2 regions of the Pseudomonas trivialis genome follow, and region 1 is predicted to be linked to the other one. Evidence: riboswitches for the same ligand, from Rfam matches in the RefSeq annotation. Region 1 holds a riboswitch; the other holds the start of a gene.

Region 1 (8,540 bases):
GTGTTCAACTACGCTGCCACCCAGAGTTTCTCGCCTGCGGCCGAAGACGTGCTTTTCCGTGCACTCGGCCTGGTTGGCACACCCTATCGCTGGGGCGGTAATACGCCGGACTCGGGATTCGATTGCAGTGGCCTGATCGGGTTCGTCTATCGTGATGCGGCCGGTATTTCCCTGCCGCGTACTACCCGCGAACTGATCGTGATGCGCGCCCAGGATGTGAGTGAGCAGAACCTGCAGACCGGTGATTTGCTGTTCTTCGCCACCGGCGGCGGTTCCCGCGTCAGCCATGCGGGCATCTACGTGGGTGAAGGTCGTTTCGTGCACGCGCCACAAACCGGCGGCACAGTGAAGCTGGATACCCTGTCCAAGGCGTATTGGCAGAATGCGTACCTGAGCGCCAAGCGCGTATTGCCGGCCGAGCATCTGGCGCGCAATCCTTAACGCTGAAACCAGGATCCACATGTGGGAGGGGGCTTGCTCCCGATGACGGTGCTTCAGTCCAGGAACTTATTGACTGACCCACTGCTATCGGGAGCAAACCCCCTCTCACCTTTTTTGTGGCGTTTATTTAGCTGCTGAAACTCGCCACACCTTATTCCCCACATCATCAGCCACCAGCAGATCCCCCTGCTGATCGATCACCACGCCCACCGGCCGGCCCATGGCTTTCTCGTCCTTGTCGAGGAAGCCGGTCAGCACGTCCACCGGCTGCCCCTTGGGTTGCCCGCCTTCGAACGGCACGAAGATCACCTTGTAGCCACTGTGCGGCTTGCGGTTCCACGAGCCGTGCTGGCCGATGAACGCGCCGTTGCTGAATGGCGCCGGGAGTTTACTGCCTTCGGCAAAGGTCAGGCCCAGTGAAGCGGTATGCGGGCCCACGGCGTAGTCCGGCGCAATGGCCTTGGCGACAAGCTCCGGGTGCTGCGGCGTCACGCGCACATCCACATGCTGACCGTAGTAACTGAACGGCCAGCCATAAAAGCCGCCATCCTTGACCGAAGTGATGTAGTCCGGCACCAGGTCGCTGCCGATTTCGTCGCGCTCGTTGACTGCCGTCCACAGTTTGCCGCTTTGCGGTTCCCAGGCCATGCCGTTGGGGTTGCGCAAGCCTGAGGCGAAAATCCGGTGCTGGCCGGTGGCGCGGTCAACTTCCCAGATCGCTGCGCGGCCTTGTTCGGCTTCCAGGCCGTTTTCGCCGACGTTACTGTTGGAGCCGACACTCACGTACAGCTTGCTGCCGTCCTTGCTCGCCACCACGTTTTTTGTCCAGTGGTGGTTCAGCGGGCCGCCCGGCAAATCGACGACCGTTGTGCCCTGGGTTTTGATCGCGGTTTCGCCCGGCTGATAGGCAAAGCGCAGCAGTTTGTCCGAGTCGGTCACGTAGAGGTCGTTGCCCACCAGGGTCATGCCGAATGGCGAGTTGAGATTTTCCAGGAACACTGTGCGTGTCTCGGCCACACCGTCATGGTCGGCATCGCGCAGCAGAGTGATGCGGTTCGGGCTCGGCACGCCAGCGCCGGCGCGGCCCATGACTTTTTCCATCACCCAGCCGCGAATACCCTTGGCATCATCCGGCATGGGCGGCGCGTTGGTTTCGGCCACCAGCACGTCGCCATTGGGCAACACATACAGCCAGCGCGGGTGGTCCAGGCCTTCGGCGAACGCGGCCACCTGAGTGCCGGCGGCGGCCGTCGGCTTGGCGCCTTCAGGCCAGCCGATGGCCGGTGCGATGTTCACGGTGGGGATCAGCGTCTTGTTCGGCTGCGGCAATTTGGGCGACGGCCCGGTGCCATCCGAGACCTGCAACGTCGAGCTTTCACCGCAGGCGGCGAGGGTGCCGGCGAGCATGATGAGTAGGGCGAGTCTTGTTTTATGCATGATTTTCTCCTGAATGCCTGTAAGGGTAGAGGATTGCCTGCGCGGGATGGTTCAAGTGCCAGGCCAGCTTTAATTGACGCTCCACCCCCAACCCACTAACCTTCGCCGCTTGTTCCAGGTGCTCCGTGGCGCGTGCGTCGACAGAGTGAAACAGGGAAGCCGGTGAGTGAGCGCACTTGTACACAGTGCTGCCGCGATCCCGGCGCTGCCCCCGCAACGGTAAATGAGTCAAAACGGTGCTGTTTGCCACTGTATCGTGCGCGATATGGGAAGGCGCGCCGCCGGCCTGCCTGCGCTTGATACGTGCAGGCGCCGCTCATGAGTCCGGAGACCGGCCTTGAACATTCAACAGCATCACGGTGGGCGATGCTTGGCTGTCTGTATGCGCTTGTTTCCTGCCCGCCGTTTTTGTCCAGCCCCAACGGAGAGCTGCCATGACCGATTCCCCCGAACGCGACGAGCGCCATCTGGCGCGCATGCTGCGCAAAAAAGCCGTGATCGACGAGCGCATCGCCAATTCGCCGAATGAGTGCGGCTTGCTGCTGGTGCTCACCGGCAACGGCAAAGGCAAGAGCAGCTCGGCCTTCGGCATGCTGGCCCGCGCCATGGGCCATGGCATGCAGTGCGGCGTGGTGCAGTTCATCAAGGGGCGTTTCAGCACCGGCGAAGAGATGTTCTTCCGCCGTTTCCCCGAGCAGGTGCGCTTTCACGTGATGGGCGAAGGCTTCACCTGGGAAACCCAGGACCGCCAGCGCGACATCGCCGCCGCCGAGGCCGCCTGGGCGGTGTCCCGGGCGATGCTGCAAGACCCCTCCATCGGCCTGGTGGTGCTGGACGAACTGAACATCGCCCTCAAGCACGGCTACCTCAACCTCGATCAGGTCCTCAGCGACCTGCAGGCCCGCCCGCCGATGCAACACGTGGTGGTCACCGGCCGTGGCGCCAAGCCCGAGCTGATTGAAATGGGCGATACCGTCACCGAAATGGGCATGCTCAAGCACGCATTCCAGGCCGGTATCAAGGCTCAGAAGGGCGTCGAACTTTGAATCAGCCCCGTCATTGCCCGGCCGTTCTGATCGCCGCACCGGCGTCCGGCCAGGGCAAAACCACTGTGACTGCCGCCCTGGCACGCTTGCACCGCAACCTTGGGCGCAAGGTGCGCGTGTTCAAGTGCGGCCCGGACTTCCTCGACCCGATGATCCACGAGCGCGCCAGTGGTGCGCCGGTGTATCAGTTGGACATGTGGATGGTGGGCGAGCAGGAAAGTCGTCGCCTGTTGTGGGAAGCGGCGGGCGAGGCCGACCTTATTCTGATTGAAGGCGTCATGGGCCTGTTCGACGGCACGCCCTCCAGCGCCGACCTGGCGCGACATTTCGGCGTGCCGGTGCTCGGCGTGATCGACGGCACCGCCATGGCGCAGACTTTCGGCGCACTGGCTCTGGGCCTGGCGCGCTACCAGCCGGATCTACCGTTCGCTGGCGTACTGGCCAACCGGGTCGGTACCCTGCGCCATGCGCAACTGCTCGAAGGCAGCCTCACCGAAGGCCTGCGCTGGTACGGCGCGCTGTCCCGCGAGACCGGTATCGAACTGCCCAGCCGCCACCTGGGCCTGGTGCAGGCCAGTGAACTCAATGACCTCGACGCGCGCCTGGACGCCGCCGCCCAGGCCTTGGGCAGCAGTTGCGAAGTGGCGGTGCCGCCGCCGGTGACCTTTGCCGTGCCTGAAATGATCGAGGCCGAGCCGCTGCTCGCCGGCGTGCGCATTGCCATTGCTCGGGACGAAGCGTTTGCCTTCACCTATGGCGCCAGCCTGGACCTGTTGCGGGCGATGGGCGCCGAGCTGACGTTCTTTTCTCCGCTCCACGATAGCCAGCTGCCTGAGGCCGACAGCCTCTACCTGCCCGGTGGTTACCCGGAGCTGCACCACCAGGCGCTGTCGCACAATACCTCGATGCTCGCGTCCATTCGCGCCCATCACGCGGCGAACAAACCCTTGCTCGCCGAGTGTGGGGGCATGTTGTACCTGCTCGACTCGCTCACCGACGTCGACGGCACCCGCGCCGAACTGGTGGGCCTGTTGCAGGGCGATGCGGTGATGCAGAAAAAACTGGCAGCGCTGGCGCTGCAGAGTGTCGAGCTGCCGGAGGGCACGTTGCGCGGGCATACCTATCACCACTCCTTGACCAGCACCGAGTGGCAGCCGATCGCCCGTGGCCTGAGCCCCAATGGCGGGCGCGGCGCCGAGGCGGTGTATCGGCAGGGACGCATGACCGCTTCCTATGTGCACTTTTACTTTCCGTCGAATCCGGCGGCGGTGGCCGCGCTTTTTGCGCCGGACCTCAAGACAGCGTTCACAGATCAAACGGTGGGAGCGGGCTTGCCCGCGACAGGGCCATGACCGACCACGCATTCCCCCAGGCCGAGCGCGACGCCGTCTACCGCGCCATCGCCGAACGCCGTGACATGCGTCACTTCAGCGGTGGCACGGTCACACCCGAATTACTGCAGCGCCTGCTCCAGGCCGCACACCAGGCCCCCAGTGTCGGCCTGATGCAGCCGTGGCGGTTTATCCGTATCAGCGACCGCTCGTTGCGCGGGCGGATTCAGCAACTGGTGGAAGAGGAGCGCGTGCGCACCGCCCAGGCCCTGGGGGAGTGCTCCGACCAGTTCATGAAGCTCAAGGTCGAAGGCATCCATGACTGTGCTGAAGTGCTGGTGGCGGCGCTGATGGATGACCGTGAGCGGCATATCTTCGGCCGTCGCACCTTGCCGGAAATGGACATGGCCTCGCTGTCCTGCGCGATCCAGAACCTGTGGCTGGCAGCACGGGTGGAAGGGCTGGGCATGGGCTGGGTGTCGCTGTTCGAGCCCCAGGCCCTGGCCGACCTGCTGGGCTTGCCGCCAGGCGCCAAACCCCTGGCCGTGTTGTGCCTGGGCCCGGTCGCCGAGTTTTATCCGGCGCCGATGCTGCAGCTTGAAGGCTGGCGCGAGCCGCAACCCTTGAGTGACATGCTGTATGAAAATGCGTGGGGAGTGAGTCAATGAGTGTGGCCTTGCTGTGCGTCGCTGCGGTGGCGCTGGACGCGCTGCTGGGTGAGCCCCGGCGCTGGCATCCGCTGGTGGCGTTTGGCAATTTCGCCGGGCGTATCGAGCAACGCTTCAACAGCGGTGGACGCGGCTGGCGCAGCCATGGCGTGACCGCCTGGGTGATCACGGTGGTGCCGTTGACCCTGCTGGCCACCGCGTTGTCATGGGCGCCCTACATTGGCTGGGCGCTGGAGGTCCTCGCGTTGTACTGCGCCCTGGGCATGCGCAGCCTGGGCGAACATGTGATGCCCGTGGCCCAGGCCCTGCGCAGTGATGATCTGGTTGAGGCGCGCGCACGGGTGAGCTACCTCGTCAGCCGCGAGACCGCCGAACTGGACGCCACCGACGTCGCCCGCGCCGCCACCGAATCGGTGCTGGAAAACGGCAGCGACGCGGTATTTGCCGCACTGTTCTGGTTTGTGGTTGCCGGCGTGCCGGGCGTGGTGCTCTATCGTCTGAGCAATACGCTGGACGCGATGTGGGGCTACCGCACTGAACGTTTCGAGCGCTTCGGCTGGGCGGCGGCCAGGATTGACGATGTGCTCAACTATATTCCCGCACGGCTGGTGGCCTTGACCTACGCCGTGCTGGGCAAGACCCGCCTGGCGCTCAAGTGCTGGCGCACCCAGGGCCCGACCTGGGACAGCCCCAACGCCGGGCCGGTGATGGCGGCCGGCGCGGGCGCGCTGGGCGTGGCGCTTGGCGGTGCGGCGATTTATCACGGCGAGCTGCACCAGCGTCCACCGCTGGGCGAAGGCCCGCCGGCGGATGCCGATGCCATCGAGCGGGGCTGGCAACTGGTGCAGCGCGGCGTATGGTTGTGGCTGCTGATCCTGTGCGCGGGGGCGCAATTTTATGCTTGAGCACGGCGGACGGCTGCGCAAGGCGGCCATTCAATACGGTATTGCCGAAGATCAGTGGCTCGACCTGTCCAGCGGCCTGGCGCCGTGGCCATGGCCGATCCCCGAGATCCCGCTGCGGGCCTGGGCGCGCCTGCCGGAAACCGACGATGGCCTGGAGTTGGCCGCCAGCGAGTATTACGGCGCGGCGCATGTGTTGCCGGTGGCCGGTTCCCAGATGGCCATCCAGCTACTGCCGCGCCTGCGTCGCTCCGGCAAGGTCGGCGTCTTGTCGCCGTGTTATGCCGAACACGCCGAGGCCTGGCGTCGTGCCGGGTATGTGGTGCGCGAAGTGCAGGAGCAGGAAGTCGACTTCTTTATCGACAGCCTCGATGTGCTGGTGGTGGTCAACCCGAACAACCCCACCGGGTTGAGCCTGAGCCCGCAACGCCTGCTCGATTGGCACGCCCGCCTGGCGCAGCGCGGTGGCTGGCTGGTGGTGGACGAAGCGTTCATGGACGTCACCCCGCACCTGAGCCTGGCGGGCCATGCCCATCAGGTCGGGTTGATCGTGCTGCGTTCATTCGGCAAGTTCTTCGGCCTGGCCGGTGTGCGGCTGGGCTTTGTCCTGGCCGAGCGCCGGTTGCTCAAGTTGCTCGCCGAGCAGGTCGGTCCCTGGGCCGTCAGCGGGCCGACGCGCGTGCTGGGTCAGGCATGTCTGCGTGACAGCGACGGGCATACGCGCCAGCGTGCGCGGTGTGTCGAAGCCGCTCAGCGTTTGTTTGCCCTGCTCGAGCGCCACGGCTTTCAACCTCAGGGCGGCTGCGCTCTGTTCCAATGGTTGATCACCACGCACGCCGAACGGCTGCACGAATTCATGGCCCAGCGCGGCATCCTGCTGCGCCTGTTTGCCCACAACAGCAGCCTGCGCTTCGGCCTGCCAGACACCGAGGTCGACTGGCTGCGCCTCGATACGGCACTGGCCGCTTACCGGGAGACTGCATGAGTACGCTGATGGTGCAGGGCACCACCTCCGATGCCGGCAAAAGTACCCTGGTGACCGCGCTGTGCCGCTGGCTGGTGCGCCAGGGTGTGGCGGTGGCGCCGTTCAAGCCGCAGAACATGGCTCTCAACAGCGCCGTGACCGCCGAAGGCGGCGAGATCGGCCGTGCCCAGGCCGTGCAGGCCCAGGCCGCGCGCCTGGCGCCCCACACCGACATGAACCCGGTGTTGCTCAAACCCAACAGCGATACCGGCTCCCAGGTCATCATCCATGGCCGCGCCGTCACCAGCATGAACGCGGTGGCCTATCACGATTACAAAGCCATCGCGATGCAGGCGGTGCTGGCCTCCCACGCGCGCCTGAGCGCAGCCTACCCGGTGGTGATGGTGGAAGGCGCTGGTTCGCCGGCAGAGATCAACCTGCGCGCCAACGACATCGCCAACATGGGCTTTGCCGAGGCGGTGGATTGCCCGGTGCTGCTGATCGCCGATATCAACCGTGGCGGCGTGTTCGCCCACCTGGTGGGCACCCTGGAATTGCTCTCGCCCAGCGAACAGGCGCGGGTCAGGGGCTTCATCATCAACCGCTTTCGCGGCGACATCGCGCTGCTGCAACCGGGGCTGGATTGGCTGCAGACGCGCACCGGCAAGCCGGTGGTGGGCGTGTTGCCCTATGTGATGGACCTGCACCTGGAAGCCGAGGACGGCATCGACCGGCGCCAGATCGACAAGGCTGCGCAGGTGCTCAAAGTGGTGGTGCCGGTGTTGCCGCGCATCAGCAACCATACGGATTTCGACCCGTTGCGCCTGCATCCCCAGGTGGATCTGCAGTTCGTGGGGCCGGGCCAGCCGATCCCGGCCGCCGACCTGATCATCCTGCCGGGCTCGAAAAGTGTGCGCAATGATTTGGCGTACCTGCGCGCCAATGGCTGGGACAGCGCCGTGGCGCGGCACTTGCGCTATGGCGGCAAGGTGCTGGGGATTTGCGGTGGTTTGCAGATGCTGGGCGAGCAGGTGCATGACCCGCTTGGGCTGGAAGGGGCGGCGGGGTCCAGTGATGGGCTGGGGTTGTTGGGGTTCACCACCACGCTTGAAGAAGAAAAGCAGTTGCGCAATGTGCGTGGGCGCCTGTTGTTGGAGGACGCTGAGGTCAGTGGCTATGAGATTCATGCGGGGGTGACGTCGGGCGACGGGCTGTCGCGTGCTGCGGTGCTGCTGGATGATGGGCGCAGTGATGGCGCGCTCAGTGCTGACGGGCAAATTCTTGGCACCTACTTGCACGGATTGTTCGAAACTCCCGCCGCGTGCAGCGCCTTGCTGCGTTGGGCCGGGTTGCTGGATGTGCAGGAGGTGGATTACCACGCGTTACGTGAGCGCGATATCGAGCGGTTGGCGGATTTGGTCGAGAACCATCTGGACACCGAGTTGTTACGCAAACTGTGTGGAATCTGACGGTGTACATACGGCCTCTCTGTGGCAGCGGGCTTGACCGCGATGGCGGCCTGACAGTCGGTCACTATTCAACTGAAGCGCCGCGTTCCAAATGTGGGAGGAGGCTTGCTCCCGATGGCGGTTTTTCAGTGTACATATCCGTTGCTGCGGTAACGGCTGCTTATGGTTCCGCTCTTACAGCGGGTCACTTTTGGAAGAGCCCAAAAGTAACCAAAAGGCTCTCGCCCCACCACTCGGCACCTCGCTTAGGCTCGGTGTGCCCGAACACAGGCTTGAATCCGT
Region 2 (8,540 bases), 1.6 Mb from region 1:
GCCCGCTCCCACATGTTGTACCTCGTTCGGCAGACCATTTCGGTCGGCTCTCGGGCCGCCGCGCTTTTGCTTTTGATCTGGAAGCGCCCCGTCAAACACGCTGGCCGAACGCAGGCTTGAATCCGTGGGTAACCCGGCAGGACGCCGGGTTAGCCGCACTGGGCCAGGGATGGCCCATTGCGGCGGCCCACGGATTCAAGCCTACGTTCGGGCACACCGAGCATTAGCGAGGTGCCGAGTGTTGGGGCGAAGGCTTTTTGGTTACTTTTGTGCCTTTACAAAAGTGACCCGCTGTAAGAGCGGAACCTTAAGTCGCCGTTACCGCAGAAACGGACATGTACACCGAAAATCGCCTTCGCGGGCAAGCCCGCTCCCACAGGGGGACCTGCGCTTAACTGCCTGCATTAGGGCAAGCCCCGCACCCACAGGACCCGCTCGCCACAGGTTGAAACGGCTTACACAGGATGCTCTGCAGCGCTACCTGGCATCGATATGCTGATAATCCAGGTTCAATCCGTCTGCCAGCTGTTGCGCCCTTCCCAGCCGGATCGGGCCGCGTTCGATATCCACCAGCAGGCCCGGGCAGTCGAGTTGGGGCAGTTGATCGATGGCCTTGAGTCGGCCATCCGTGATGATCAACAGGCGTTGCTGCTCAGTGGGATGACGTTTGCGCCGCACCTGCAGCCACTGCGCGGCCTCGCTCAACGCCGCGAGCAAGGGCGTGCCGCCGCCGGCGCCCAGTTGCGCCAGCCAGTCTGCCAGGCCCTTGGCGGCTTTCAGGCCTTGAACCTGCCACTGCGGCGATGACCCGCTGGCGGTCAGCAAGGCCATGCGCGCCCGTTGCCGGTAAGCGTCATCGAACAGCTGCGCGAGCAGGCCCTTGGCATCGGTCAGTGCGCTGTGCCGCCGAGTGGAGGCCGAGGCGTCGACGATCACCAGCCACAGCTCATGGGCCGCACGATTGCGCTGCTGGAAGCGTAAATCCTCACGCGAGTGTGGGCGCCCGCCGAGCAAGGTGCCCGGCCAGTTGACGGTGCCCTGCTCTGCGTCGCGCGCCTTGCCGTGCCTGCCGCTGGTGACTCTGCCCGCTCGGGGCCGTGCATCCGCCCCCCGGTCAGGTCGAGGGCGGATGCCTAGGGCTTTTTTGGCCAGGCGGGCACTTCCCGGCGCGCGCCGGTGGGCAGTGCCGGTGCGGGCAGGTCGCCCCACTGGCCCTGGCCCGGCGAGGTGTCGGACGGCTGCGCAGACTGGCCTTGATCGGGCGGGCTCGCCGGCGGGGATTGCTCCTGGCGGCGATGACGCAAGGCAAATTCGGCCACGGCCTGGATGTCTTCCTCGGCGATGGCATCAGCGCCGCGCCAGGCTGCATGGGCACGGGCGCCGCGCAGCCAGACCAGGTCGGCGCGCAGGCCGTCGACACCGGCGGCAAAGCAGCGCTCGGTAATTTGCGTCAGCGCCTCGTCATCCAGGGCAATACGCTCAAGCCGCGCACGCGCCTGGGTGCAACGCGCGCGCAAGGCGGCCTGAGGCTCGGCCCATTGCGCGCAGAAGGCAGCGGGGTCGCTGTCGAAATCCAGGCGGCGGCGGATGATCTGCCCACGCTCGGCCGGCAAGGTGTAGCCGCTCAACGCCACGTTGAACCCGAAGCGGTCGAGCAACTGCGGGCGCAACTCACCCTCCTCCGGGTTCATGGTGCCGATCAACACGAAGCGCGCCGCATGCCGGTGGGAAATGCCGTCGCGCTCGACCAGGTTGGTGCCGCTGGCGGCAACGTCCAGCAGCAGGTCGACCAGATGGTCGGGCAGCAGGTTGACTTCATCCACATACAGCACACCGCCATCGGCCTTGACCAACACGCCGGGGGAAAACTGCGCGCGGCCTTCGCCCAGCGCCGCGTCAAGGTCGAGGGTGCCGACCAGCCGCTCTTCGGTGGCGCCCAGGGGCAAGGTGACGAACTGCCCGCTGGCGAGCAGGTCCGCCAGGCCACGGGCCAGGGTCGACTTGGCCATGCCGCGCGGGCCTTCGATCAGCACACCGCCGATCTTCGGATCGATGGCAGCCAGGCACAGCGCCAGTTTCAGCTCGTCGGCGCCGACGACGGCGGACAGCGGGAAATGTGGAATATCGGTCATACCGGTTCTCTTTAAATTCTGCCACTTATTGTGGCGATCGCTCATCAGCTGTCTTCTTCTATATCGAGCAACAGGTTTTCCAGCGCTTCACGGTAGGCGCCCGGCGCTTGCCACTGGCCGCGCTGCTGGGCTTCGAGCATGCGTTCGGTCATGTCACGCAACGCCGCCGGGTTGTGCTGTTGCACGAAGGCGCGGGTGTCCGGGTCGAGCAGGTAGGCGTCGGCGAGCAAGGCGTATTGGTGATCGTCGATCAGCTCGGTGGTGGCGTCGAAGGCGAACAGGTTGTCCACGGTCGCGGCCATCTCGAACGCGCCTTTATAGCCATGGCGCTTCACGCCGTCGATCCACTTGGGGTTGGCTGCACGGGAGCGAATCACCCGGTTGAGTTCTTCCTTCAGCGTCCGTATTTTCGGCAGGTCCGGCTGGCTGTGGTCGCCATGGTAGCTGGCGGCCTTGTCGCCGCTCAGGGTTTCCACGGCGGCGAGCATGCCGCCCTGGAATTGGTAGTAGTCGTTGGAATCGAGCAGGTCGTGCTCGCGATTGTCCTGGTTCTGCACCACCGCCTGCACTTGGCTCAAGCGCCGCGCGAAAGGCTCGCGGGCCTCGGTGCCTTCATCGGCACCGCCGTAGGCGTAGCCGCCCCAATTGAGGTAGACCTCGGCCAGGTCCTCGCGGCTCTGCCACAGGCGCCCGTCAATGGCGCCCTGCACACCGGCACCGTAAGCGCCCGGTTTGGCGCCGAAGATGCGCCAGCCCGCCTGTTTTGCCGCCGCGTCTTCGTCCAGGCCGGCCATGCGCAGAGCCTCGCGCTCACTGCGCACCTTGGCCGCCAGCGGGTTCATGTCATCCGGCTCATCCAGCGCCGCCACCGCCTGCACCGCCGCATCGAACAGGCGGATCAGGTTGGCGAAGGCGTCGCGGAAGAACCCGGACACGCGCAGCGTCACGTCCACGCGCGGGCGGTCGAGCAGGCTGATCGGCAGGATCTCGAAATCGTCCACGCGCTGACTGCCGGTGGCCCACACCGGACGCACGCCCATCAACGCCATGGCCTGGGCGATGTCATCGCCGCCGGTGCGCATGGTGGCGGTGCCCCACACCGACAGGCCGAGCTGGCGCAGGTGGTCGCCGTGGTCCTGCAAGTGCCGCTCAAGGATCAGGTTGGCCGACTGGAAACCGATGCGCCAGGCGGTGGTGGTCGGCAGGTTGCGTACGTCCACGCTGAAAAAGTTGCGCCCGGTGGGCAGCACGTCGAGACGCCCACGGCTCGGCGCACCACTTGGCCCCGCCGGCACGAAGCGGCCACTCAAGGCATCCAGCAAACCGCGCATTTCCGCCGGGCCACAGGCGTCCAGGCGCGGCGCGACGATAATGCGCAAATGCTCGATCACCGCTTTCACGTCCTCCCAGCCTGGCGCCTCAAGCTGCTCCAGCGGGCCTTCGAGCGCCTGCTCGATCAAGCGCGCCGCGTACAGCTCCAGACGTTCGCGGGTGTCACCGGCGGTGCGCCAACGCTGTGGATCGATGCGCTGCAACACGTCGGGGCGCGGGCCGCTCCACGGCTCGGCCAACGCGCAGTCCAGCGGGTCGAAACCCAGCGCGAATGCCTTGGCCAACACGCGCAGCAGACTCGATTGCGCGCCGCGACCGTCGTCACGCGGAATGCGCAGCAACGCCAGCAACGTGTCGATGCGCAGGCGGCCTTGGGGCGACTCACCAAAGATATGCAGGCCGTCGCGGATCTGCGACTCCTTGAGATCGCACAGGTAGGTGTCAAGGCGCGGCAGCCACACGGCCGCCTCGGCGTCGCTGTCCAGCGCCAGCTCCTGGTCGATCCGGGTTTCGCGCACCAGCGCGAGGATGTCCTTTTGCAGCGCCAGCGCGCGCCGCGGGTCGAGCAACTGCGCTTCGTAATACTCGTCCGCCAGCAGCTCGAGGTTGCGCAACGGGCCGTAGGTTTCGGCGCGGGTCAGCGGCGGCATCAGGTGGTCGATGATCACCGCCTGGGTCCGCCGCTTGGCCTGGGCGCCCTCACCCGGATCGTTGACGATGAATGGATAGATATTCGGCAACGGCCCGAGCAATGCGTCCGGCCAGCAGTTTTCCGACAGGCCCACGCCCTTGCCCGGCAGCCATTCGAGGTTGCCGTGCTTGCCGACGTGAATCACGCCGTGAGCGCCATAGGTGTGGCGCAGCCAGAAGTAGAACGCCAGGTAACCGTGGGGCGGCACCAGATCGGGGTCGTGGTACACGGCGCTGGCGTCCACCTGATAACCCCGCGCCGGCTGGATGCCGACGAAGGTCAGGCCCAGGCGTAACCCGGCGATCATCAGGCGGCCATCGCGGCACATCGGATCATTCTGCGGCGCGCCCCAGCGCTCAAGCACCGCCTGCTGATTGGCGGCGGGCAGGCGCGCAAACATCGCCGCGTAGTCGTCCAGGCCCAGGCTCTGGTGGCAGGGCCGCAGGTCGAGGCTGTCGAGGTCGTTGGTGACGCCGCCGAGCAACTCGTGGATCAACGCCGTGCCGCTTTCCGGCAACGCGTCCGGCAGCGGATAACCTTCGGCCTGCAGGGCACGCAGGATATTCAGCGCGGCGGCCGGAGTGTCCAGGCCCACGCCATTGCCGATGCGGCCGTCGCGGGTCGGGTAGTTGGCGAGGATCAGCGCGATGCGTTTGTCGCCGTTGGGCACCCGCGCCAGTTCGACCCAGCGTCGCGCCAGCTCGGCGACGAAGTCCATGCGCTCGGGCGCGGCGCGGTAGCACACCACGTCCGACTGGCTGCGCTCGCTGCGCCAGGCCAGGTCCTTGAAGCTGATGGGCCTGCTGATGATGCGCCCGTCCAGCTCCGGCAAGGCGATATGCATCGCCAGGTCGCGCGGGCCGAGACCCTGTGCGCTGGCTTCCCAGCCGGGCTGGTTGTCTTGCGCGCAGATCGCCTGGATCACCGGGATATTGCGACGAAACGGGCGCAGATGCGGTGCTTCGGGGCTGGACTGGGCAAATCCGGTGGTGTTGAGGATCACCGCCGCCTGTACTTCGTCGAGCAGGTCCTCGACCACCGCGAGGCAGCCGGGCTCTTTGAGGCTGGCCACCGCCATCGGCAGCGGGTTGAGGCCCGCCGCCTGCAAGCGTTGACAGAACACGTCGATAAAACCGGTGTTGGCCGCCTGCAAATGCGAGCGGTAGAACAGTACCGCTGCGACCGGCAGATCAGCGCGCCACGCTGCCTGCCAGTCCTGCAGCGCGGCATTGGCGTTATGCGGGTGATAAATGGCAGTCCGCGGCAGGGTCTGCGGCTCGGCCCACCCATAGTCGCGGCCCAGGTATCCCGAAGCCAGGCAGCGATAGAAATTCAGTGCATTGCCCAAACCGCCCTGGCGCAGGAAGTGCCACAGACGGTCGCGCTCCTGCACTCCGACGGTGCTCAGGCTGCCCAGCTCCGGGTCCGGGCGGTCGCACCCCGGCACCAGAATCAGCTGCACGCCGCGCTCGGCCAATGCCACCAGGCGCTCGACGCCATAGCGCCAATAGCCGATGCCGCCATGCAGCGAGATCAGGATCACCTTGGCGTGGCGCAGCACCTGGTCCACGTAGAGGTCGACCGAGGCGTGGTTCTGCACCTGCATCGGGTTGGCCAGGCGCAGGCTGGGGTAGTCGTCGGGCAACTGCCGGGCCGCTTCGGCCAGCAGTGCCAGGCTCGAGTCGCCGCTGCACAGGATCACCAGTTCAGCGGGGGTCTGTCCAAGGTCGGCAATATTGTCGTCCGAGACGAAACCACCGGGCTGGGTCCTTAGCAGGTGCATGGATTAAACGCTGAGCGCGGCGCGCAGTTGCGCTTCGAGGCCAACGGCGTCCAGTTCCTGGCCAATCAGCACGAGGCGCGTGATGCGCGCTTCGTCGGCACCCCAGGCGCGGTCGAAGTGCTTGTCAAAGCGGGTACCCACGCCCTGGATCAGCAGGCGCATAGGTTTGTTGGGAATGGCGGCAAAACCCTTGATACGCAGGATGCCGTGCTGCACCACCAACTGGGTCAGGGCGTCGAGCAGCAGGGCTTCGTCGGCTTGCGGCAGGTCGATGGAGATGGAGTCGAAGGCGTCGTGATCGTGGTCGTCTTCACCTTCGTGGTGCGCATCGTGATGGCTGTGGCGCGCGTCGATGTGTTCTTCGGAGCCGGCGCCCAGGCCGATCAGTACGTCCAACGGCACACGGCCGCTGCTGGCTTCGATGACCTTGACCGCCGGCGGCAGCTCTTCGGCGACTTCCAGACGCACGCGGGCCAGGTCTTCGGGGCTGATCAGGTCGGCCTTGTTGAGGATCACCAGGTCGGCGCTGGCCAGTTGGTCGGCGAACAGTTCGTGCAGCGGCGATTCGTGATCCAGGTTCGGGTCGAGCTTGCGCTGGGCATCGACCTGGTCCGGGAAGGCGGCAAAGGTGCCGGCGGCCACGGCCGGGCTGTCGACCACGGTGATTACCGCGTCCACGGTGCAGGCGCTGCGGATTTCCGGCCATTGGAAGGCCTGCACCAAGGGTTTTGGCAGGGCCAGGCCCGAGGTTTCAATAAGGATATGGTCAAGGTCGCCGCGACGGGCAACCAGTTCGCGCATCACCGGGAAGAACTCTTCCTGCACGGTGCAGCACAGGCAGCCGTTGGCCAGTTCATACACGCGGCCGTTGGCTTCTTCCTCGGTGCAACCGATGGAGCACTGTTTGAGGATTTCACCGTCGATGCCCAGCTCGCCGAACTCGTTGACGATCACCGCAATGCGGCGGCCCTGGGCGTTGTCGAGCATGTGGCGCAACAGGGTGGTCTTGCCCGAGCCGAGGAAGCCGGTGACGATGGTGACGGGAAGTTTGGCCAGTGTTTTCATCGGATGCCCTTTGGGGCGGGCATACGGGACGAGTGGCCCTGCGACGGCGCGCAGCAGCGGATTTCGTCACCGGATCACCCCGCCCGGTTTAATTGGAAAATCGGTTGCGAGGCAGGTCTCCTGGCTTGGGGCTTGCGGGTCTTGCGACCGGCGCCAACTGCGCCTTCCCGCCGGATCGGCAGTGGCGTGGCAGTCAGCAGAACCCTTCACAGTTGCGGGGGCAGCCGCGGCTTGAACCGCGTTCCCTTCTTAGCTTCGGCCTGGGCCGAAGAACCTCGAACCCGCAAGGCTACGCAGTGCATGGCAAGCGGTCAATGTCGGAAACCCGGGACCCGCACGCCGATCTACACATAGCGATGTTTGATGGGCACATCCGTCACGATGTCGGCGAGCGCGATGCGCCCCTGGCTTTCAACGTAGAAATCAATTTCGCCATTGCCTGTCAGGTCAAGCACCAGCCACGACTCGTTTTTTTGCGGATCGTAGCCCAGCCCCGCCTCCCCTGGTCGGCCGGAAAGCCGGTTGACGAAAGTGAGGTCGTGGAGGCCATGCTTGCGCAGCAATCCGGAAATATCGATTTTATCCTGGCCGGTGACGAAGTCCGTCAACAGGTCGGTGCTGCGTAACGTCGAATCGGTGGCGGTGTCGTACACGAAGGTATCGCGGCCTGCGCCGCCCTGCAGACGATCGGCGCCGCCACCGCCTTCAAGCCGGTTGTCGGCGGCGTTGCCGGTCAACACATCGTTGCCGGAACCGCCGATAGCGTTCTCCACGGTAACGTCCCTGGCGATGGAGACATTGCCCTTCTTCCCGCCGACATTGGAGAAGGTTTCAGCATTCAGATTGATCACCTGATTCTGGTAATAGCCGGAGAAATCCAGCGTATCGTTACCGCCGCCGTCCCAGACGCAGAAAACGGCGCCGTCCCGCGGGGATACCAGTGAAAGATCGTCTCGCCGGGTATTGGAATTGAAGCCGTAGGTGGTATCCGTGTTACGGGTCTTGTAATTGGCGCCGTAGGCCTTTTGGGCCCAGGCAATGTCAGTCATCAACGGTGCCGAGGCGTACTCGCCCTGGTGATCATGATCCGTATTGCTCGCTTCGAAATAGCTCATGACCGAGTAGGCCCGGCTGTCCTCTGCAAAAACGGCATGCTCTGTGTAGTTGCTCGGGCCCCGCGACGCGTCGTAGTCACCGGTATGGGCAGCGCCCAGCAAGTGGCCGATTTCGTGGGTCAGCGTTTGGCGCCCATAGCCGTTTACGGAGGGCGCGCGATTGACCCAGTGGCTTGAGTTCAGGCGCACCCGCCCAGAAGTTTCGGAAAACATGGCATCGGCAAAGGTTGTCTCCGAGCTATTGACGAAACGTAACAGGGCCTCGGGCGCAACGGCGTCTTCCTCGAACTCGATATTTGCAATATCAGACCAGGACTGCATTGAAAGACGGGCCTGTTCCTGTTGCGTTTTATTGAACCTGGTTTCCACCGGATCAATGTCGCGGAACGTATAACCCACGCGCAGTAACTTATCGCCATTAA

Evidence for each region. Region 1 has a riboswitch for cobalamin ahead of cobO (cob(I)yrinic acid a,c-diamide adenosyltransferase). Riboswitches for the same ligand answer to the same signal wherever they lie in the genome.
Region 2: another riboswitch for cobalamin. It lies ahead of cobW (cobalamin biosynthesis protein CobW); the one in region 1 lies ahead of cobO (cob(I)yrinic acid a,c-diamide adenosyltransferase).

Annotation. Positions count from the first base shown of each region.
Region 1 is NZ_CP142151.1:3,853,978-3,862,517, reverse strand. Features, by position in the region: gene VRB54_RS16820 (C40 family peptidase) at 1-441, shown strand, start outside; gene VRB54_RS16815 (sorbosone dehydrogenase family protein) at 565-1,878, opposite strand; cobalamin riboswitch at 1,978-2,232, shown strand; gene cobO (cob(I)yrinic acid a,c-diamide adenosyltransferase) at 2,313-2,924, shown strand; gene VRB54_RS16805 (cobyrinate a,c-diamide synthase) at 2,921-4,276, shown strand; gene bluB (5,6-dimethylbenzimidazole synthase) at 4,273-4,923, shown strand; gene cbiB (adenosylcobinamide-phosphate synthase CbiB) at 4,920-5,828, shown strand; gene cobD (threonine-phosphate decarboxylase CobD) at 5,821-6,810, shown strand; gene VRB54_RS16785 (cobyric acid synthase) at 6,807-8,258, shown strand.
Region 2 is NZ_CP142151.1:2,207,162-2,215,701, reverse strand. Features, by position in the region: gene VRB54_RS09940 (vWA domain-containing protein) at 478-1,131, opposite strand; gene VRB54_RS09935 (ATP-binding protein) at 1,134-2,132, opposite strand; gene cobN (cobaltochelatase subunit CobN) at 2,177-5,938, opposite strand; gene cobW (cobalamin biosynthesis protein CobW) at 5,942-7,003, opposite strand; cobalamin riboswitch at 7,097-7,296, opposite strand; gene VRB54_RS09920 (M10 family metallopeptidase C-terminal domain-containing protein) at 7,348-8,540, opposite strand, start outside.